Regions from separate parts of the Alteromonas sp. CNT1-28 genome, predicted to be linked through region 1. Evidence: predicted binding sites of a transcription regulator. Region 1 holds the regulator's gene; the other holds the start of a gene.

Evidence for each region. The regulator FNR, encoded in region 1, switches genes on or off when oxygen is low (the NO sensors DNR and NnrR bind a similar motif). The targets are predictions, from matches to a motif close to TTGATCTAGATCAA.
Region 2: clpB (ATP-dependent chaperone ClpB) is a predicted target of FNR. The motif match lies at 2,055-2,068, and genes of this name have one in related genera.

What each region holds. Positions count from the first base shown of each region.
Region 1 is NZ_JAKREZ010000040.1:8,588-20,202, reverse strand. Features, by position in the region: gene cobB (Sir2 family NAD+-dependent deacetylase) at 1-233, shown strand, start outside; gene MHN02_RS18800 (LysE family transporter) at 246-872, shown strand; gene MHN02_RS18795 (stress protein) at 955-1,686, shown strand; gene MHN02_RS18790 (glucosaminidase domain-containing protein) at 1,679-2,470, shown strand; gene MHN02_RS18785 (DUF2987 domain-containing protein) at 2,467-3,114, shown strand; gene MHN02_RS18780 (patatin-like phospholipase family protein) at 3,129-4,151, opposite strand; gene ttcA (tRNA 2-thiocytidine(32) synthetase TtcA) at 4,152-5,105, opposite strand; gene uspE (universal stress protein UspE) at 5,254-6,177, opposite strand; gene fnr (fumarate/nitrate reduction transcriptional regulator Fnr) at 6,422-7,159, opposite strand; gene MHN02_RS18760 (sulfite exporter TauE/SafE family protein) at 7,205-7,864, opposite strand; gene ccoS (cbb3-type cytochrome oxidase assembly protein CcoS) at 7,851-8,081, opposite strand; gene MHN02_RS18750 (heavy metal translocating P-type ATPase) at 8,083-10,497, opposite strand; gene MHN02_RS18745 (FixH family protein) at 10,497-10,976, opposite strand; gene ccoP (cytochrome-c oxidase, cbb3-type subunit III) at 11,193-11,615, opposite strand, start outside.
Region 2 is NZ_JAKREZ010000011.1:78,294-89,908, forward strand. Features, by position in the region: gene MHN02_RS09600 (outer membrane protein assembly factor BamD) at 1-70, opposite strand, end outside; gene rluD (23S rRNA pseudouridine(1911/1915/1917) synthase RluD) at 257-1,240, shown strand; gene pgeF (peptidoglycan editing factor PgeF) at 1,257-2,012, shown strand; gene clpB (ATP-dependent chaperone ClpB) at 2,262-4,838, shown strand; gene MHN02_RS09620 (hypothetical protein) at 5,069-5,389, shown strand; gene MHN02_RS09625 (DcaP family trimeric outer membrane transporter) at 5,570-6,697, shown strand; gene MHN02_RS09630 (LysR family transcriptional regulator) at 6,760-7,665, opposite strand; gene MHN02_RS09635 (L-lactate permease) at 7,826-9,535, shown strand; gene dld (D-lactate dehydrogenase) at 9,574-11,277, shown strand; gene prsT (XrtA/PEP-CTERM system TPR-repeat protein PrsT) at 11,312-11,615, opposite strand, start outside.

The DNA of each region.
Region 1 (11,615 bases):
AGATTTACGATGCGCTTTCAAAGGCTGATGTGTTTATTGCCATTGGCACATCAGGTAATGTCTATCCTGCCGCGGGTTTTGTTCAGATCGCTAAAGAAAGTGGCGCACACACCATAGAGGCAAATTTGGCGCCGGGCGTAACTAATGCATTGTTCGATGAATCGCTAACAGGCCCTGCTTCTCACATCGTCCCACAATGGGTTGATCAATTAATGTCAAAGTACGCGCTGTAGGAGGCGCATAACATGCAGTATATGAATGAGTTTCTTACCATTGCGTTGGTACACCTTGTGGCTGTTGCTAGCCCAGGGCCAGATTTCGCGGTGGTTGTTCGAAACAGCGTGGCCTATGGCAGACGTATCGCCATGTACACCAGTATAGGGATTGGCTTAGCTATATTACTGCATGTGGCTTACTCGTTAGTGGGGCTTAGTGTGGTTATTGCTACTACTCCATGGTTATTCACCACATTTAGCTATGCCGCCGCAGCTTATTTATTGTACCTTGCGTTTGGTGCGCTTAGAAGCGGGCCTGTAAAGCAGGACCAGGCAGTTAACGCTGAAAAGAAAACATCCCACATATCTGCAAAGCGCGCAGTTTGGATGGGCTTTCTCACAAATGGACTAAACCCAAAAGCAACGCTATTTTTCCTCTCATTGTTTACTGCAATTATTAGTATTGATACTCCATTTACAGTGAAACTTGGCTACGGTATCTATTTAGCTATAGCTACTGGACTGTGGTTCTGTTTTCTTTCATACCTTTTGAGCACCAGTAAAGTAGCTGAGCTTATTGGTAAAAAAGGGTATTGGTTAGACCGTGCGATGGGGGTGCTACTCGTCGGTTTAGCTGCGAAATTAGTACTAGGTTAACGTTTGTTTACCTTACAAACAGGCATTTGTTTTTGTGAATTGGTATAATCGCGCCGATTTTTCATAAAGATAAGAGAGTTGTGTGAAAGACGTAAACCAAGACCGCCTGAACAATACGTTGTCTAAACAGTATCAATTTGATACCAAAGGTCTATTGCGCCGCGCTGCCGGTTTAACAAAGGCAAACTTTTCATCATTGCTGCAGGGAAGTGTTGTTCTATTTTTGACGTTTGTCGTGTTAGGTGTATTTGCTCAGCAGTACATCACAATAAATGACGATGGGACCTATGTATTCGAGCATCAGTCTATCATAGAAATTGTTGCAATCTGCATCGTTGCCCCGCTGCTGACGGGGTTGTATATGATGGGCGTTTTTGTTGCCCGCGGCACTAAAACTTCAGTATTTACCGTATTCCAGTTTTTCCCCTTGATATTTTTGCTGGCGCTAACTCAGCTAGTGAACAGTATTCTTGTTCAACTAGGTATGATGTTGCTTATTATACCCGGCGTTTATTTTTATTTAGCCTCGTCCTTTTCACTTATGTTGGTTGCTGACAGAAAGTTAACGCCAATTAGCGCGATCATCCTGTCGTGTCGTGTATTTAATGCATACTGGGCTCAAATCGCCAGCATATTTGGTGTGTTCTTTTTACTGTTTGTGTCGGTGCCATTAACGCTGGGCTTTTCACTTATTTGGGTATTACCTTTTTATTTTAGTATGATGGGCTTGCTCTATCAGGAACTGATTGGCGAGCAGGGAGTAAGCACGGAAGTATCTGAAAACGATGTGAATGAGTCTAGCTTCGATGCATAAGCGTGAAACCTTTAAAATTGTCCTCATTACGTTAGGCGTATTGGCGGTAATCGTCATTAACGCCATAATTTTTACTGAGGACGAACCGGATATTTTAGATATACCGCAAACGGTTGAAGCTAAAAAGCCGGTGCCTAACTTCTCTGCCTATACAGATGTAAAAGAGAAGAAAGAGGCATTTTTTAACTATTTACGTCCCGAAATAGAGAAGCAGAATGCGTATCTACTCACGCTAAGACATTACGTACAAACCTTATATAGAAAGGCGTTAGCTAACGAGACGCTCTCTGAAGAAGATATGGCAAGGCTTGAATGGTTAGAAGAGGAATATCGAGTTAAGCCAACGCAGCCGCTAAAATCAAAATTGCTAGCTTTGCTACAAAAGATTGATGTTCTACCAGCCGAACTCGTGCTCGTGCAAGCCGCGAATGAGTCAGCTTGGGGCACCAGCCGGTTCGCAAGAAAGGGCTATAACTTCTTTGGCTTATGGTGTTTCTCTAAGGGGTGTGGCTTTGTTCCTAACCGTCGAAACGATGGGGCATCTCATGAAGTTGCCAAATTCGACAGTTTGTCTCGTGCAACGTACACCTACATGCGAAATTTAAACCGCCACGACGCGTATGCGGATTTAAGAGAGATCCGCAGCCGACTGCGTGCAAACCAAATTCCTATTACTGGTGTTGCGTTAGCTGAAGGGCTAATGAATTACTCTGAGCGAGGAGCCGCTTATGTTGAAGAGCTTCAAACTATGATCCTATTTAACGAGGAGTTTTTATCCGAATGATACGCGCTGCTTTATTTTTTGCTTCATCTCTGTTTATTGGTGTAGGCAGTTCTTCCGTTGCTGCTGAAACGATAGATGTTGAGTACAGCCGTTTCTATAGCCATGTTAAAAAGCTGGATAATGAAGATACCCAAGCTCTTCAGTTTGCATTCGGGTTTGTTCGTGTTGGCGAAGGGCGTTTATGTAAAGTTAACGGAGCGTCTATCGTAACCGATAAGAAAACAATGCCTTTAGAAGTGAGTGATGAAGGACGATTCACGGTGCCTACCGAAAAGGCCTTGAAACTTGCCAACGCACTGGTTCGCATCGATTTAAACGAACGCGCGAACGTGTGTGATATGTCGGTACAACTTGAAACCAAACCAGAATATCTTAAGCAGTATTACACAAAAGACGACCTTACGTTTTTGTATGGTCAGTACGAAGCTTTCTTTAATGAAATGGGAAGCTTTTTGTCTTTCATGATGCCTTCGGTAAAGGGCTTGATGATTCAGTTTGATGACAAGAATTTAGATTTCATTACACCACAAGGTGTGCAAATCAATAACGGCGTATTGCATCTAGAACAAGATTGGATCAACGACGCAAAAGGCTTAACACTGCCTCATGCGCCGCTACGTGTTACCGCTATGGCTTCAAGCTAAATGCATATTTGGGATTAGGTAAGAAGCTGATACCTTATTTGCTCTGCTAAACGCGCGATGGTCTCTTCGCCCTTCGCGCACAGCTCTTCGGCTCTGTGGAATTCCATAATACCCACGTCGGTAAGTTGAGGCTCAATAAGAATGTCAGGCGGATCGCCAGCCAAGCGTGAACGTGTGACGCGAGCTTGAAGTATTTCAAGTGAACTACTCATTACGCTCATAATTCCCGGCGGGTTGCGCTTATTCACTTTTGCGGGCACTTCGGTAAACTCTTCTTCCACTTTTTCAATCACATCAGAAGCAATGCCTTCTTCAGTTTTTACATTGCCAGCCGAGACGCTGTCTTTTTCGTCTTTTTTCTCTAGGGCTTTTTCTTCCTTGTTGTCAGGGGAGAACCATTGGCGTAGTACGTTTTGACTCTTTGTAAAAAAGTCCTCAGTTTTGCGCTGGTTTTCTTCATGATCTTGTCTCAACTTTTCAAGACGAAGTGGTCGGAAATCGGCGTTAAGGTTAACCGCGATTACAAAATCGGCCCCTAATTGGCGACATAAGTTCACCGGTACAGGGTTTACAACGGCACCGTCTACCAACCAACGATCACCGTGTGCTACGGGCGCAAAAAGTGCGGGAATAGCGCAGGATGCTTGAATGGTGTCTCCAATAGGACCAGAGTTAAACACCACTTCACGGCCTGTATAAAGGTCGGTAGCCACAGCCGCAAACGGCTTAAGCATGTCTTCATAAGTCGATTCACAAAACTCGCTTGCTAGTTTGTCGAAAACCTTCTGTCCGCTTGCAATACCGCCGCGTCTAAGTCCTACGCCCATAAGAGCAAGTACCTGCCAGTCGCTGAGGGAACAGGCCCACTCTTTCAATCCTTCCAGCTTGCCACTTGCGTAGGCAGCACCAACATAGGCACCAATAGAGCATCCCGCAACAACGTCAATTTTTACGCCGAGTTTTTCTAATGCTTCAATTATGCCAATGTGAGTCCAGCCCCTTGCGGCACCGGCACCTAGCGCAAGTCCAATTTTCATTTACTTAGGTTCCATAATGTTTATTACTTCAATAGCATTATCTTCATCACTGAAGTCCGTACTATTTTCTGTAGTGAAAGAAGGTTCATCGAACCCGATATCACCGTCTTCTACCGGGCCTTCTTGTGTAGCAATAGCTTTAAAATCATAAAGGTTGCTGTCGATTAAGTGTGAAGGCGCTACGTTTTGAAGCGCACGGAACATCGACTCTATACGACCTGGGAAGCGACGGTTCCAGTCTTGAAGCATAGCCTTTATGTTTTGGCGCTGTAGGTTTTCTTGTGAGCCACAAAGGTTACACGGAATAATCGGAAATTCAGCGGCCTGAGAATATTTCTCGATGTCTTTTTCTGTGCAGTACGCCAATGGACGAATAACGATGTGTTCACCGTTGTCGCTGACCAGCTTTGGCGGCATAGACTTAAGCTTGCCACCATGAAACATATTGAGGAAAAACGTTTCTAGCATGTCGTCGCGGTGATGACCTAATGCAATTTTAGTCGCACCTAACTCTTTTGCCGTGCGGTACAAAATACCACGGCGCAAGCGAGAACAGAGAGAGCATGTTGTCTTTCCCTCTGGAATTTTGTCTTTAACAATAGAGTAGGTGTCTTCTTCTACAATTTTGTAGTCAACGCCAATGCTTTCTAGATATTCAGGCAAGATATGTTCGGGGAAACCAGGCTGCTTTTGGTCAAGATTAACCGCAACGATATCAAAATGAATAGGCGCAATCTTCTTTAAAAACAATAAAATATCTAGCATGGTGTAGCTGTCTTTACCGCCAGATAAACACACCATTACTTTGTCGTTGTTTTCAATCATACCGAAATCGCCAATGGCTTTACCCACATTGCGGCGAAGTCGTTTCTGAAGTTTGTTGAAGTTGTACTTTTGCTTACTTTGCGCAGCATTTAATGGCGACGCGTCAGCACTGTTTGTGCCTAAACTCATAATTAACTAGCTTGGTTTGTGATAAAGCCACCATTATACATTAAAGCGGCTTTTCGAGACCATGCTTGTGAAGTTAAATTTGTTGGTGACATACCGTGTTGGCCGCTAAGTAACGGAAAACACGGGCTATGCGGTACTGATGAAAAGATTACACCGACAACGGCGACACAAATCCATCTGGCTTAATAGCAAGCACATCGCAATTGAGTTCGTCGATCACGTGTTCTGCAGTGTTACCAATTAGGGCCGCTGAAATGCCCACACGGCCAACGGTACCAATAACAACCAGCTCTGCATCCAGTGTTTTTGCCACTAGCGGGATGACCTTTTCCGGAAGGCCTTCTCTTACTACGCATTTGTTCTCAGGAATACCGTACTTTAACGCGTGACTACGCATTTCTTTTAAATGATGATTTTTTACCGCGTCGTGATAGGTATCGGGGTCGAACTCAGGCACTTCTATGGCGATATTAAGTGGTGTAGAAGGGTAACTGTTGACCAAATTTACGCTCCCTTTCAATAAAGAGGCGTAGTCGTTAGCAATGAGGGTGAGCTTATCGTTAAGTGCGGCGTGCTCATCGTCTTCACTGCCTACGTTTACTGCAGCAATAATCTCTCCTCCTTCTGGCCAGTCGTGCTCTTTAACGAGCAATACTGGCCGAGGGCATTTACGCATTAAATGCCAGTCGGTGGGGGTGAAAATAACAGAAGCAAGATCGTCGTGCTTTTTGGTTGCCTTTACCACTAAATCTATCTGATTGTTTAGGGTGTAGTAAATAATCGACTCATACGCACGATTATTCCATTCTACAACGATATCAGTTTCAGTGAATCCTTGTTCTCTTAAGTGGGTGGCAAGCCATTTTGCATGCTCCTTTGTAACTGCATCGCGCATTGACTCGCGCTCATCCGGGCTAAGCATGGTCGTCATATCATAAGATAAGTCGTATACCACCATCATGGCGGTAACTGAAGCGCCTGTTTTTGAAGCGAGTTCATAAGCACGGCTCAGTGCAGGTTGGTTATCGCGCTCGGCATCTACCACGGCCAGAATTCGTTTACACTCAATCATAACGTCCCCCTAACTACGAAACTTAGTAGCGGCTGTCGAAATCGAAGCTTTCTAATACTAACTATAAACGACATTGGGAAAAACGTAAGTTGTTTTAGATCAAGAATTTTACGAGGCGACCATGAGTGAACGTACCTAATTGAATATGGAGCAACCGGCGTGGCGCTGAAAGGGTAGATAGGTGGCTAACACAGGTTACAAAAAAGCGCGCTTAGTGCGCGCCTTATTTAACACTTAAAAAGGACTAACCGCAGACAACGCTAGGGCCGTTAAGCGCCGCTAGTTTGGTGTTTAGCCTATCGAAATCCAAAATAGTAATAAGCTTGCCGTCTACCTTTATGATGTTGTCTTTTTGAAAACGGCTTAACAGACGGCTAATCGTTTCAATCGTTAATCCTAAATAGTTTCCAATTTCGTTGCGCGTCATGGTTAAGTGGAATTCTCTATGGGAAAAGCCACGCTCTTCAAAGCGTTGCGACAGGTGTGAGATGAAATACAGTAAGCGCTCTTCTGCAGTTCGCTTGTTTAAAAGCATGATCATGTCGTGATCTTGTTTTATTTCAGCGCTCATGAAGCTCATGATCTGGTGGCGTAGCTTTGGAAATTGCACTGACATTTCGTCGAGGGTCTCGTAGGGAAGCTCACACACCATGGCAGTTTCTAACGCAGAAGTATAGCTTTGGTGTTTATTCTCTCTTAGTGCATCGAAACCGATAATATCACCAGGAAAGTGGAAGCCGGTAATCTGTTCTTCACCTTCGGTATTAGTCACAAATGATTTGAATGAACCGGTTCTCACTGCAAATAGAGAACGGAATTTATCACCAGTTTGAATCAGCGTGTCACCTTTATGAAGCGGCTTCTTGCGTTCAATAATATCGTCAAGAGACTCGATTTCTGTTTTGTTTAACGCCACCGGTAAACACAGGTGACTGAAACTACAGTTTTGACAGTGAATAGAAAATTGGCTTCCTTTGCTCATAATGCACGCTCTCTAAAAGAATACCCGACAATAATACACCCATTTTTAAACGATTGCGCCATGAATAAGATAAGCTGCATATATTGCCATTATTACTGCAATAATTTGTCTAAAATGGTTATGTTGAAAACTTTGAACAATATATTGGCTACCAGCGCTTGCGGCGAGCAAGGTGGGTAATGTACCCAAACCGAAGAAGAACATAATAGCAGCGCCTTCTAGCGCGTTACCCGCCGCGAGAGACCAGGTAAGTGTGGAATACACCAAACCGCAAGGAAGCCAACCCCAAATAAAACCATAAGGCAACGCACTTAAAGGGGTCTTAAATGGCAAAAAGCGTTTTGAAAGCGGCTGGACTTTGGAAAATAGGCCTTTACCCGCATTTTCCAGCACCGTTAAGACAGTCCACCACTTACCCAAATAACACGCCAGTAGAAGCAACATGATTCCGCTAAGTAGGGAAAGGGCATAGTTGGCAAGAGGTATATAATCTGCTGCAATTTTTCCAAGTGCCCCGGTTATTGCTCCGGCGATGGTGTAGCTCACTATACGTCCCATGTTATAGGCAAGGGTATAGGGTAGTGCTGAAGCGCCTTTAGGCGATACCATCCTTAGCGCAGCGACAATTCCACCGCACATTCCCACACAGTGAACTCCGCCGGCTAAGCCGATAAGAAAGGCAGAGAAGTAGTTAATCCCTTCCATGTGGCGCTTGGCTTTTGTCTACTTTACTGTCTTGAAGTTGTTTGCGTTGCTCAGCTAGCTTTTTTTCTTCTGGCGGAAGATCATCGTCAAACAGTATGCTATACCCTTGGCGATCCAAATCTTCAAATTGATTGGTTTTCACCGCCCAAAAGAATATCACGATAGCGACGGCAACAATGATGATGGCGATTGGAATTAATACGTAAATAATACTCATGCTATTTGCTCAAAAGTCGCGTTGAGTTTGTGACCACAATGATACTGCTTAACGACATACCAACAACAGCCATCCACGGTGAAAGTAGGCCTGATACGGCGAAAGGTAAGATCAAAACGTTGTAACCTACCGACCAGCCAATATTTTGCCTTATTTTTTGCTTCACTTGGTGCGCAGTTCGAATAAGTTCTGGTACAGAAAGCAGCTGATCGCCAAGCAGTATCACGTCGGCGGCAGTTTTAGCCACGTCTGTGGCATTACCCACTGCAATTGCCACATCAGCGCTGGCAAGAACTGGAGCGTCGTTAATACCGTCACCCATCATCATTACTTTTGCCCCCGATTGCTGCATAGCCTGTACAGCATCGTACTTCTGCTCTGGTGTGAGCCCACCTTTAGCTGTTGATATTGGCAAGGAAGCGGTAAGAGCGTCCACGTTTTGTTGTGTATCGCCACTTAATACTGCAAGGGTGTGACTTTTTGCCAGAATATTCAAGGTTTCTTGGGTATCCTCTCGCAACGTGTCGCTTACCTCAAACGCCGCCATAATACGGCCCTTCACGGTGAGAAAGACATTAGCTGACGGATAATCCTTAAGAAGCTTTTGTTGTGATTCGTGGACACAAAATTGGGCAGAGCCCATTGAAAACAAGGTGTCGTTAATTTCACCGCTAATGCCGCCTCCTAGCGTCACGGTAAAATTAACCACATTGTGGACAGTTTGTCTGCTGGAGGCATTATTGTGGCTAAAGGCTTTTGCAATTGGGTGTTCAGAGCGCGACTCTAGAGCACGGGCAATTGAAAGTGCACTGTCACTGTCTACACCGTCAGCATACCAGGCATTTGAAAGGGTAAATTTGCCTTGTGTAAGCGTACCAGTTTTATCCAGTGCGATGGTGTCGATATCAGTGATTTGTTCGAGCGCATCGGCGCGTTTAAGCAAAATACCTTGCTTGTTTAACTTCGCCATAGCGCAGGTTAACGCTGATGGTGTAGCCAACCCTAATGCGCAAGGGCAGGTTGCTACCAATACTGATATGGTGATCCAAAAAGCTTCGTCGCTCCCCTGATATGCCCAAAAGCCATAAGTTAAGGCAGAAATCAGTAAGACAGCTGTCACAAAATATCGAGAAAAGTTATCAGCTATTTGCGCCGCTTTAGGCTTATTCGCCATAGCACTTGCTTGCAGCCTTACAATTTGATTTACCAGCGCATTTTTGAGAGTTTGTGTCACTTTAATGGTCAGGCTGCCGTCTTGACATACAGTACCACCATATACGGTGCTATTGTTTGACTTGCGCACCGGGTTAAATTCACCGGTAAGCATAGATTCGTCAACCGCTGCGTTCCCTTCAGTCACCACCCCATCAATGGGGATCGTTTCACCAGGCTTAACCATCACCACATCGTCAATTTTTAACTGCTTTGCCAGACACTCGGTTAGGCTTCCATCCGGCAGTAATTTGGTGGCTGAAACGGGTACATACTGCATCATATTGGCAGAGATCTGTGCGGCGCGATGACGGCTACGATGTTCTAAAAAGCGGCTGAGTAACAGCAGGAAAATGAACATACAAATAGATTCAAAATACACTTCGCCCTGTTCTAATACAGTCGAACGTATTCCTGCAATGTAAGTACCGAATATGGCAAGCGTAACGGGTACATCCATATTAACCGTTCTTGCGCTTAGCGCTTTAGCGGCGCCCACATAAAAAGTGCTGCCTGAGTAAAGTACTACAGGTGTAGTAAGCGTAAGGGCAACCCAGTAAAAATACTGTCGGGTTTCTAATTCAATAGCGCCAAACCAGTCAAAATACAGCCCCGTCATCAGCATCATCACCTGCATGGTCATAATGCCTGCTAGGCCAAGCTTTTTCAGAAAGGTCTTTTGTTCGCGTTTATAACTGGCTTCGTGTTCATCGGGGTGAAATGGCGACCCAACATAACCAATGCGTTTTAGTGTAGAAAGAATCTGACTAAGCTTGATTTGAAAAGGTGACCAAGTAACTAAAGCGCGGCGCTCTTGGACGTTTACCGCGACTTGCTTTATCCCTTCTACTTTTGACAACTGCTTTTCGATAAGCCATCCACACGCAGCGCACGTGATACCTTCAAGAGTTAATTGAATCTGCTTATCTTGCCCCTCATCAAAAACGAATTCTTCTTGAAGAGCAGGTTCGTCATACACTTTGAGTTTGTCGAGTGTCTCTAGAATACCATCGTCAGATTTTTGCGCTGGTTCGGTTCTAAACTGGTAATAGTCTTCAAGACCGTTGGTTACGATGGCTTCCGCCACGGCTAAACATCCAGGGCAACACATGTTGCGTTGTTGCCCTAATATGACGGTAGTAAATTTTCCATCGTCTGAGCCCGCAATAGGCAAGCCGCAATGGTAACAGTCGTGTTTGGCCATTATGGATTGAATTTCATTTTGCCAGAGTGGGGCAGATAGATGGTATTTTGAATTTTCCAGCTATCATCAATAGGGGTTAGCGATACTCGCCATTTACCATCAAGATCTTCTTCGACAAAACCGCGATAAATGCCCTTAGCATCGCGGCTCAATAAAACGCTGACATCACGCTCTTCAAGCGTTACGTGATAAAAGCTTAGTTTAACCGCATTACCTTCTTGTGGAATACCTGAATGAAACTCTAGCGCTATGCTGCCATCTTCAATGGTTAAATCGGTAGTGATATTCATGCGACGGGCTACGGCTTCTTTATCCAATCGCGCATTAATTGCTTTTCCTTCCTTGTAGTAGTCGTCCACCACTAGGCTATCTTCAGTACTAATAGCAAGCTTTAATAATACGCCGCCCATAATGAGCGTGATAATAGGAACGGCAATTAAAAACCAGGGCCAGAACTCTTTATACCAGGGTCTATTCATTGAAATCTTTTCTCGTGTTTACTTCGCTAACAACATATTTATTTTCACTGCCCCAACTACATGTTTAGCCGGGAAATAAGAATAAATATAATGTTTGCGAGACATACTAAATGTGAACAAAGATTGTTCGTACAGCACTCTCTATATCGCTGTATTTTCTCATAAAAAAAGCCCCGTAGTAACGAGGCTTTTTAAGATATTTAATGATTTAAATCATTAATCATTTGAAAGGCTGTAAACATACGCTGCAACAACGTGAATTTTGTCATCACCCAAGGTTTTCTTGAATGAAGGCATTACACCGTTACGACCGTAAGTAAGCGTTTCTGTCACCGCTCTGTGGCTGCCGCCGTATAGCCAGATATTGTCAGTAAGGTTTGGTGCACCAAGTGCTTGGTTACCTTTACCGTCCATACCGTGACAAGCCGCACACGCTGCGAAACGTGCTTTACCTGCTTCTGCAAGTTGAGGGTCCACATCGCGACCGCTTAAACTAAGTACGTAATTAACCACTTCTTCGATACCGTCTTCACCCATAGCATCTAGCCATGCTGGCATAGCTGCTTTACGACCAAGCGTAAGAGTTTCAACGATTTTCGCACCTGAACCACCGTACAACCAGTCGTTGTCCGTTAGGTT
Region 2 (11,615 bases), on a different contig from region 1:
AAGAGCTACATCCTGCGACAGATACCATAGCACCCAATAAAACGGGGGCCAGTAGACGAAATGATTTCATAATAATTCTATTTTCCTGCTAAACAGTTTTAATACTTCGCTGTCTAAGCTCATGTGTTAAACAACAACACTTTAATTGCATTCTAACGTACTAACGATGAGAAAAACCATACAAAAACGTAAACAAGGCAGTGTACAGCGTGAATACTTGTTATAATACCCTTTTTTAGACGTAATCAATGGTGTTATGACACAGTCGCCGAACACAATACAATTAGAAGCTTCAACGGAAGCTGCGCATTTTGGTTTACGGTTAGATCAGGTTTTGGCTGATTTGTTCCCTGAATATTCTCGTTCTAAGTTAAAAACTTGGATCCAAGATGGGAATGTTGCTGTAAACGGTGAAGTAATCACCGTGCCTCGCCACAAAATGCAAATGGATGAACTTGTTACTGTACAGGCCGAAATGGATGTACAAGTAACGAGCGAAGCGCAAGACATCGCGTTAAACATTGTTTATGAAGATGAACACATCCTAGTCATAAACAAACCAGCAGATTTGGTTGTGCATCCAGGTGCAGGGAACCCAAGCGGTACCGTGCTAAATGCCTTGTTAAATCATTGTCCAGAGATAGACAAAGTTCCACGTGCGGGCATTGTCCATCGCCTTGACAAAGACACGACGGGGTTAATGGTAGTAGCAAAAACAATTCCTGCTCAAACGCATCTTGTTGACCAACTTCAACGTCGGGAAATGAGTCGTGAATACGAAGCCGTTGCCTTAGGTACGATGGTCGCTGGTGGTATTGTAGATGCGCCTATTGGTAGACACGCAACAAAACGTACGCATATGGCAGTACGTGAAATGGGCAAACCAGCGGTCACTCATTTTCGTGTTATCGAAAAATTTCGCGCATACACGCACCTGCGTTTGAAGCTTGAAACTGGCCGTACGCACCAAATCCGCGTACACATGGCCCACATTAAGCATCCTTTGCTTGGCGACCAAGTTTATGGCGGGCGTCCTCGTCTTCCTAAAGGGGCGTCAGAAGAATTTATCGCTGCGCTTCGCGGATTCCAACGTCAGGCGTTGCACGCCGCACAGCTCTCGCTGTTTCACCCTGAAACGGAAGAGTGGATGACGTGGAAAGCTCCCCTACCTCAAGATATGCAGGACTTGCTTAAAGCCGTGAAAAAGGACACCGCGGACAATCCACAAGATATGCTTTAATGAGTAAGGCGAACTTATGACATTGTCAGCTGCGAATTCACCTATTTCATCCACGCTGGATTTGATTACGCCAGCGTGGTCATGTCCCGCAAATGTTGTTGCATACACAACGACAAGAATGGGAGGTACAAGCATAGGTGATTTTGCAGGTTTGAACGTTGGCGCCCACGTGGGGGACGACCTCCTACTAGTGAAAGCCAATAGAAGCCTAATTCCACATAGTGAAAAGATCACATGGTTGGAGCAAGTGCACGGCAAGCGCGTGGTGTCATTGCCGAGCGCAGATACCACCGCTGATGCGTCGTATTCTTCTTCAATATCGCATTTTTGTGCGGTAATGACCGCAGACTGCGTGCCCATTTTATTGTGTGATGAAAGCGGTCAAGAAGTGGCGGCAGTACATGCTGGTTGGAAAGGTCTCGATACTAACATTATCGGAAGTGCAGTTTCACACTTTGGCAGCGACGCAAAAAAACTCATCGCTTGGGTTGGTCCTGCAATCAGCGGGCCCTGCTACGAAGTTGATGCACAGTTGGCGAGTAAGTTTCGCCATATAGACGGTGCCATTGCCAATAGCTCTGATAGAGGGAAGTACTTATTAGATCTACCTCTAGTGGCACAGGTGCAATTGCAGCAAGCTGGCGTTGAGAGTATTACACAAAGTAACTTGTGTACTTACACTGACGAACAGCGTTTTTACTCCCATCGAAGAGCTACGCATCAAAACAAGCGCACGACTGGGCGTATAGTTAGCGTAATAGGCCTGCTTTAAATTGTTTCGAAAAAAGGCGGCAGTTTTAGTCTGATCACACAGTTGCGCTAGATCAAACTTCATACATTATTTGTTATCTTTTTGGCTAACTTTTTAATCTCATACTTGAATCGCAATTGAGCAGCCTACATAACTAGAACATAAAGAATACCATTCCGCATAGATCATTACCCACTCAGCGAGAGTTAAAATGTTCGTAATCGCGGCGTGTTAACGCAGGTATAGTTGTTCATTAATTAGGTTGAGGTTATGAGATTAGATAGATTTACCAGTAAATTTCAGCTCGCAATATCCGATGCTCAATCACTCGCATTGGGGCGAGATCATCAATACATTGAACCTGTCCATTTAATGACTGCCATGCTAAATCAGCAAGGCGGGTCAGTACGCCCTTTGCTTGACCAAGCAAACATCAATGTAAATGCGCTACGCTCAGCACTGAGCCAAGCTATTGAGCGCCTACCTCGTATTGAAGGCATTGGGGGAGATGTTCAATTAAGTAAAGACAGCGGCATTTTGCTAAATCTTTGTGACAAGATAGCGCAGCAACGAAAAGACGAATACATCACTTCAGAAATCTTTGTTCTAGCGGCGCTACAAGATAAAGGGCGCTTGGGGGAAATCCTCAAAAGCCTGAATATCACTAAAGAAGCTATTGAAAGCGCAATAGACGACATGCGTGGTGGCCAGAAGGTCACGGATCCTAATGCTGAAGATGTACGTCAAGCGCTTGAAAAATACACGACAGATTTAACCGAGCGAGCAGAACAAGGCAAGCTCGACCCGGTCATTGGTCGAGACGATGAGATTCGCCGAACTGTTCAAGTACTGCAGCGTCGAACCAAAAACAACCCAGTACTCATTGGTGAGCCGGGTGTGGGTAAAACGGCTATTGTTGAAGGGTTGGCTCAGCGCATCATTAATGGCGAAGTGCCTGAGGGCTTAAAGAACAAGCGTGTTCTTGCCCTTGATATGGGCGCGTTAGTGGCGGGAGCTAAATATCGCGGTGAGTTTGAAGAACGCCTTAAAGCAGTGCTTAATGAGCTGGCCAAAGAAGAAGGCCGCGTGATCTTATTCGTTGACGAACTGCACACCATGGTAGGTGCAGGGAAGGGCGATGGAGCGATGGATGCAGGTAATATGCTTAAACCTGCGTTAGCCCGTGGTGAACTTCACTGCGTTGGTGCTACAACACTGGATGAATATCGTCAGTACATTGAAAAAGACGCAGCACTTGAACGTCGTTTCCAAAAGGTATTAGTTGAAGAACCAAGCGTTGAAGACACTATTGCTATTCTGCGTGGCTTAAAAGAGCGCTATGAGCTCCATCACTCGGTAGATATTACTGATCCCGCTATCGTTGCAGCGGCAAGTTTGTCGCATCGTTATATTAGCGACCGCCAATTGCCAGACAAAGCCATTGATCTTATAGACGAGGCTGCGTCTAGCATTCGATTACAAATAGACTCCAAGCCCGAAGAGATGGATCGTCTTGAGCGTCGTATCATCCAGCTAAAATTGGAAGAGCAAGCTCTGGCCAAAGAAACAGATGATGCGAGTCATAAGCGACTTGAGATGATTGAGTTAGAGCGTGAGCAAGCGGAAACCAAGTACGCAGAGCTTGAGAAAGTGTGGCTGGATGAGAAAGACGCTATGCAGGGCACTCAAACCATTAAAGGGGAGCTTGAGCAGGCTAAACTTGACTTGGAGATAGCGCGACGTGCATCTGATTTGAATCGTATGTCGGAACTTCAGTACGGCCGTATTCCAGAGCTTGAAGCAAAGTTAGAGCAAGCGGCTGAAAACGAAACTCGCGAGACGACGTTACTTAAAAATAAAGTGACGGACGTTGAAATTGCAGATGTGCTTTCGCGATGGACGGGTATACCTGTAGCGCGAATGCTTGAGGGCGAGCGTGAGAAGTTGTTGCGTATGGAAGACGTACTTCACAAACGGGTTGTTGGACAAGAAGAAGCGGTTGAAGCGGTTTCAAACGCAATTCGCCGTTCACGTGCTGGGCTTGCGGATCCAAACCGACCTATTGGCTCATTCTTATTTTTAGGGCCAACTGGCGTGGGCAAAACTGAGCTCTGCAAAGCCTTGGCAGGCTTTATGTTCGATACTGAAGATGCCATGGTGCGTATTGATATGTCAGAGTTTATGGAAAAACATTCGGTAGCACGCTTAGTGGGTGCACCTCCTGGCTATGTTGGCTACGAGGAAGGTGGCTACTTAACCGAAGCGGTGCGTCGCAAGCCATACTCGGTCATTTTGTTGGACGAGGTTGAAAAGGCACATCCAGATGTATTCAATATTCTGCTTCAAGTACTAGATGACGGCCGGTTGACTGACGGACAAGGACGTACTGTAGATTTTAAAAATACCGTTGTGATCATGACGTCCAACTTAGGTTCAGATATCATTCAAGATAAGCACAACGAAAGTCAGTATGACGATATGAAAGCGTCGGTAATGAGTATTGTAGGGCAACACTTCAGACCGGAGTTCATCAACCGCGTCGATGATATTGTGGTATTCCATCCATTAGGGAAGGAGCAAATTAAATCTATTGCTAAAATTCAGCTTGCCTCGCTTCGCGCTAGGCTCGCAGAAAAAGGATATAAGCTTACTCTGTCTGCTGCGGCTATGGATAAATTGGCGGACGCGGGTTTCGATCCAGTGTTTGGCGCACGTCCGCTTAAGCGAGCGATACAAGTGCAGGTGGAAAATCCACTCGCGCATCAATTACTCGCTGGCGAATTAATACCAGAATCAACCATTCGTATTGATGCAGATGACAGCGGACTTTTCGTTGTCAGCAATTAAAACCAAAGGCACTGGAGACAGTGCCTTTTTTATTGCCAGTAGATTCCGCGAAAGACCTTTATTCGGCAGCTTCATAACAAGAAACAATTTACTAAAAAGCCACTGGTCGAATAGCGACAGACTACGCTTACCTGTTTAATTAATTTTCTTAATACAGCTAATTAATTTTCTTGATTTAATAATGATAACGATTATCATTAACTTGTTATTGAGAGGGTTAAGAGGTTGCGATGCAGTTATATAATTCAAACGAAGCGGTAGTTTCTGCGCGCTCAATGCCCCGAGATATAGCTATGCTTTGTGCGCATTTCATATTTTGCATAATTGTGAGCGCAGTCGGTGCCATCGGTACTGGTTTTGCCGTATTTGCATTGAGTGTAAATCAAGCGACATTCTCGCCTGCAGATACTATAATGTCTGCACTTACCGTGTTTTCTCTGTCTTTATGTTTAAGTTGGTTTTCGCAAAGTTGGGGTAAGACACTTCAATCAATATCATTACTTTCACTTATCGTGTTAGCAACAAGTAGCCTTTTATTATTTTTCTATTGAGCAATTTATGCTCAACAATCTTCATCTCCTTACACAATCAACATTCAAAAAGTAAACCTCTGATTATGCGAATTTAGGAAAAAGTTAATAGTCTAAACTCGGTTTATCCTCTAAGCACGAACGAATACATTATCCGCCCGTTAACGACATGTTAAATAGTTTCAGCTATTAGGACGAATAATGAAAACAATCAATAAATACACCCTACGCTTATCTGCTTGTGCATTAGCGCTAATTCTTAACCCTTCTCACGGCATAGAGTTGTTCAACGGGAAGGTCGGTAACGAACACGTTAAGGTTAGTGTTGGAGGTTATGCCAAAGTAGATGTCAGGCATGTTGAAGGGGATATTGCTTATCAGGATTATTGGATTGGTAATTTTCCTGGCGGGGAAGCAATAGAGACATCACACACAGGTTTCAATGTAGGAGAGTCACGCTTAAATATGGGCGTTTCTATAGGGGAGGTGAGTACTTTTATAGAGGTCGATATGTATGGCGGAGGGGGCAACGAAGCGGTAAGTAACTCTACCAACTTGCGATTACGCCACTTCTTCATCACCTATAAGAACTGGAGTGCGGGTCAAAACTGGAGCACCTTTATGCCGCTTCACGTTATTCCTGAGTCGTTAGATTTTGGTGGTCCTCATGTAGGAGAAGTGTTTGCAAGGCAAGTTCAGGTTAGATACACCTCAGGAAACTGGCAATTTGCCATCGAAAGCCCAGAGACCATTGGGGATGGTGATACCGACGCACCTGCCAATGCCGTAGGGCTTACAGGTGTAGCCGCCGACCCTGACGAGTCTACGCCCGACTTTGTTGTACGATACAATTTAGATAGTCAATATGGGCAATATGCTTTCGGCTCTGTAATACGACTTGTCGATCAAGGTGGGGTTGAAGAAGTTACAGCAGCAGTAAATATCGCAGGCAAAATACCACTTTTTACTAAAGACGATCTACGTTTTCAATTAACAGCGGGTAAGCCAGGTCGGTATGCTGCGGCCGGCATGACCGCTGATGTTGTTGAGGATCCTGCAACACAAACATTGGAAACGGAAAGTACACTGGCTTATACCGTAGCGTATCGCCACTTTTGGAGCGAATCCCTCCGCAGCACTGTATTTTATGGAGCAGCTGAAACAGATATTTTGGGGCGCAAACGTTCGCACTGGGCGGTGAATGTTATTGATACGGTAGCGCCGCGGCTTGATGTTGGCCTAGAGTTCGGAGGTTATTCTATCAATGATGAGAACATAGACAGCATTGGCTCGAATTACATCCAAGCGTCAGCTAAGTTCGCGTTTTAAGATAGCTTTAATTATGTTTAGCGCCAAATTTTTGTTGTAAACCGAGGTTACTTCGATGTTTATCAATAAAAATAGGCGCTTCTATTGCTAAACGCCTCTTGAAGGTAGTTGACCAGTAACTTTAGCTTTTTGTCAGGCTGACGCGAACGAGGATAAACGGCATAAATACCCATAGTCTTAGTTACGTACTCGACAAGTAAAGGCGAAAGCGCCCCATCTTTGATATCTTCATGCACTAATGCCTTGGGAAGAAATGCTACCCCCACACCTGCAATAGCGGCTTGCCTTAACGCATCCAAGTTATTTGACTGTATTCGCCCGCCAATTTGAACGTTATGAAGCTCTCCTTCAATATGAAACGGCCAGAAGTCTGGGCCAGTGCTATCGTACTTGTAAATTAAACAATTATGTTCAGTTAAATCGTCAGGATGATTTGGGCGGCTTTTATTTTTAAGATATGTGGAGCTTGCGCATACTATCCATTTTGAATCTATAAGGCGCTTAGCAATAAGAGAGGAGTCCTCAAGATGTGCTGTACGAATGGCGAGATCGTAACCTTCTTCAATGATATTGGTGACGCGGTTGGTAATTGCAAGCTCTACATCCACCTCTTCGTGTAAATTGCAAAACTCGGCAATGGCGCGATTTAAGACCAGTTTTGCCGATACATTGGGCATAGTAATTCGGATTTTTCCACGCACTTCATCACTATAACCACTGACAGCATCTTCTGCGTCTTGAATGGCTAAATTAGCGATTCTCGCCTTATTGTAGAGTGTTCTTCCTGCATCAGTTAAATTGAGCTTTCGTGTAGAGCGGTAAAGCAATTGAACGTTCAAATCTGACTCTAATCGTGCGATACGCTTACTTACTACGGAATTAGTTAGGTTGAGTTTTTGAGCGACCTTTGAAAAAGAGCCTTCATCAACTACGTTTACAAAAAGGATAATATCGTCTGCTTTTGCCACTATTAGTCCAAAAATGGAAATAAACTTTGTCTTTAATTCATATATATCAACACGTGGGAAATTAGTACAGTCGCATATCTCAATTTTAACCCTGCATTAACATCGATTTTCTAACGTTAGAAAATCGAATAATCAACTAATTATAATAAGAGGAAAACTCATGAATGAGATAACCCTTGGATTATTAGCATTGCTACCTATAACGCTTTCAGCAGTGCTGCTATTGGGTTTACAGTGGTCTGCGAAAAGAGCAATGCCAGTTGTATTAGCAAGTACAGCACTTATGGCACTTTTAGCATGGGATATGTCGGCAGTACGGGTGGGCGCTTCAATTCTACAAGGCTTAGTGATTACAGTATCTGTTTTGTGGATTGTATTTGGTGCAATTTTTCTGCTCAACACATTGAAATATACTGGAGCAATTGATGTTATCCGCCAGGGTTTCACCAACATTTCACCTGATAGAAGAGTCCAGGCAATAATCATTGCTTGGTGCTTCGGAACTTTTATTGAAGGTGCTTCTGGTTTTGGCACGCCGGCCGCTATAGCGGCTCCTTTGCTTGTTGCCATCGGTTTTCCAGCATTGGCTGCCGTACTTATTGGTATGATGATCCAAAGCACACCCGTCTCTTTTGGCGCAGTGGGAACGCCTATAGTCATTGGTGTAAACAAAGGCTTAGACGGCCAAGCGATCAGTCAGACTTTGCAGGCTCAAGGCTGGCAATGGGAGCAGTTTATTCAACTAATCACCTCTGAAGTGGCAATTATCCACGGAATTATTGGCTCATTTATGCCAGTTTTAATGGCTGTAATGCTCACTCGCTTTTTTGGCTCCAATAAGTCTTGGCGCGAAGGGTTACAAATTCTACCTTTCGCCTTATTCGCAGGCGTCAGCTTTACCATTCCTTACGTATTTACCGGCATTGTATTAGGCCCTGAATTTCCATCGTTGATTGGAGGATTGGTGAGCTTGGCAGTGGTTGTTACTGCGGCTAAAAATGGTTTCTTGATGCCTAAAACAACATGGGATTTCCCGCCGAAAGCGTCATGGGACAAAGGTTGGCTGGGTAATTTGGAAATAAAAGCAGACGACATAACGTCACAAAAGGCCATGCATTGGGTTACAGCTTGGGTCCCTTATTTAGTTGTTGCACTTTTGCTCGTTATATCCAGAGTGTTTCCAACAATAAAAGAATTTACTACGTCGCTGACACTCTCATTTGACAACATACTGGGTGAAACGGGTGTAAGTGCATCAATCAGTCCGCTATATCTTCCTGGTGGGTTGTTGTTAATAGGTGCATTGGTCGCAGTAATCATTCAAAGTAAAAAGGTATCCAAGGGAGAAGTGTTGTTTAAGGCTTTCAATGATTCCAGCAAAACGTTGCTAAGTGCTGGTTTTGTATTGATGTTCACAATTCCTATGGTTAGGCTTTTTATAAATTCAGGTGTGAATGGCGCCGACATCGTCAGTATGCCGATAGCTGGCGCGCAATTGTTCGCCAATATGTTTGGCGGAGCTTTCCCATTAATTAGCCCTACTATTGGTGCATTAGGTGCATTTATCGCAGGCTCGAATACAGTATCAAATATGATGTTCAGCCAGTTTCAGTTCGAAGCAGCACTAAGCCTTCAATTGTCACCTGCACTAATTATCGCAGCGCAAGCCGTTGGGGCGGCTGCCGGAAATATGATTGCAATACACAATGTTGTAGCTGCGTCGGCAACAGTAGGATTAATGGGGCAAGAGGGAGCTACTTTAAGAAAGACTGTTATCCCAACTATATATTACGTTGCATTTGCAGGTATTTTAGTATGGTTGGGGGTTTATGTGTTTGACGTCGGCGGTCCATTAGTCGGCACAAACTAATTTTTTAATACGCATTGCACTGTTCTAAGGAGTTATACATGCAAACAACCCCAATTATTGACGCTTTTAAACGCGTACTCGGGGAAAGCAATCTTGCCGTAGGAACGCGCCAAACTGAGCACTATCGCAAGGGGTGGCGGTCAGGCGAGGGCGAAGCATTGGCTGTACTTTTTCCACATACGCTAATGCAATATTGGGAAGTGCTAAAGGTTTGCGTTGAATATAACTGCATCATTATTATGCAGGCCGCGAAAACCGGCTTGACCGAAGGCTCAACGCCAAGTGGAAGCGACTACGATAGACCAGTGGTGGTTATAAATACGTTAGCAATGGACGATATTGTTCTGGTTAACGACGGAACTCAAGTATTGAGCTTTCCAGGAGCAACACTGTTCAAACTTGAAAAGGCGCTAAAGCCACTCGGACGTGCGCCTCACTCTGTAATTGGTTCGTCGTGTCTAGGTGCGTCTATTGTCGGTGGTGTTGCAAACAACTCAGGTGGGGCACTTGTCAAAAGGGGACCTGCCTATACTGAGTTATCGCTGTTCGCTCAGGTGGATACAAACGGAGAGCTAAAGCTTGTTAATCACCTAGGGATAGATTTAGGCGACACGCCAGAAGAAATTATCGGAAACCTTTCTTCTGGCAACTTTCCAAAATCTCTACCTGAAACCAGTATGAAAGCGTCGGCAAGTGATTATGAATACATCGTTAGAGACGTAAATGCTGATACGCCGAGCCGCTTTAATGCCGATCCAACACGGCTTTACGAAGCCAGTGGATGCGCAGGTAAAATTGCTGTTTTCGCGGTGCGCTTAGACACATTCGAAGTGCCTAATAACGAACAAACGTTTTATATCGGTACGAATGATGCCTCTGTACTTACTCGTATTCGCAGAGACATACTGACTCAATGTAAAAACGTTCCTGAGGTGGGTGAATATCTTCATAGAGAAATGTTCGATATTGCAGATGTTTACGGAAAAGATACCATCATAAGTATTCAGCGTTTGGGAACTGACTCGCTACCTAAAATGTTTGCACTCAAAGGGCGGGTGGATGCCGTGCTCAACAAGTTACCTCTGCTTCCTCCTTACCTAAGCGATAGATTGATGCAGTTCGGTAGTAAGTTCTTTTCTGACCAAATACCCTCGAGTATAAGAACTTACCGCGACAAGTACGAGCATCATCTAATCCTTAAAATGAGCGATGGTGGCATCGAAGAGGTTAAAACGCTTTTGGCCAAGCTGTTTAACGAAGAGAAGCTAGATGGTGACTACATTACTTGTAATGAAGAAGAAGCGTCTAAGGCGTTTTTATTACGTTTTGCTGCAGCTGGCGCCGCGGTTCGCTATCAAACGTTACACCATAAGCAAGTAGGAGACATCTTAGCATTGGACATCGCATTGCGCCGCAATGATGATTTATGGGTAGAGAACCTGCCTGAGCACATCGCCAAACACGTTGAAAAATCACTTTATTATGGACATTTCTTCTGCCATGTCTTTCATCAAGATTACATACTTAAAAAAGGCAGCGACGCCAAAAAAGTAAAAGCAGATATGTTGGCACTATTAGACAGTCGTGGCGCTAAGTATCCGGCTGAACACAATGTAGGTCATTTGTATAAAGCCGAAAGTAACTTGCAGAAATTTTACAAAGACTTAGATCCAACCAATACGTTTAACCCTGGTATTGGCAAAATGGAAAAGCACAAACGCAACTGTTCGTGCTGTCTTTAGTTGAATTAATCTCTACTTAATCCGAGCGAGAGCCTTAAAGGCTCTCCAATAATGCTCTTGCTTGCGGGCGCTTAAAGAAGGGACGCTCTACACTTACTGCATATTCTAGCTCTTTCTTCGCCTCTTCAATTCTATTGAGCTTGGCTAGCGTGTAGCCCAGATGATAGCGGATATTTGGGTCGTTGGCGTCTCTGGCGAACGCATCCCTCAGCATTTTAAGGCTGCCTTCATAGTCTCCATGTAGCGCTTTGATGTGACCGTAGGTATCCAATATTTTTGCTGAGTTTGGTTGAAGCTCGTAGGCCTGACGTGCATAGTTTTTTGCAGTGACTAGCGAT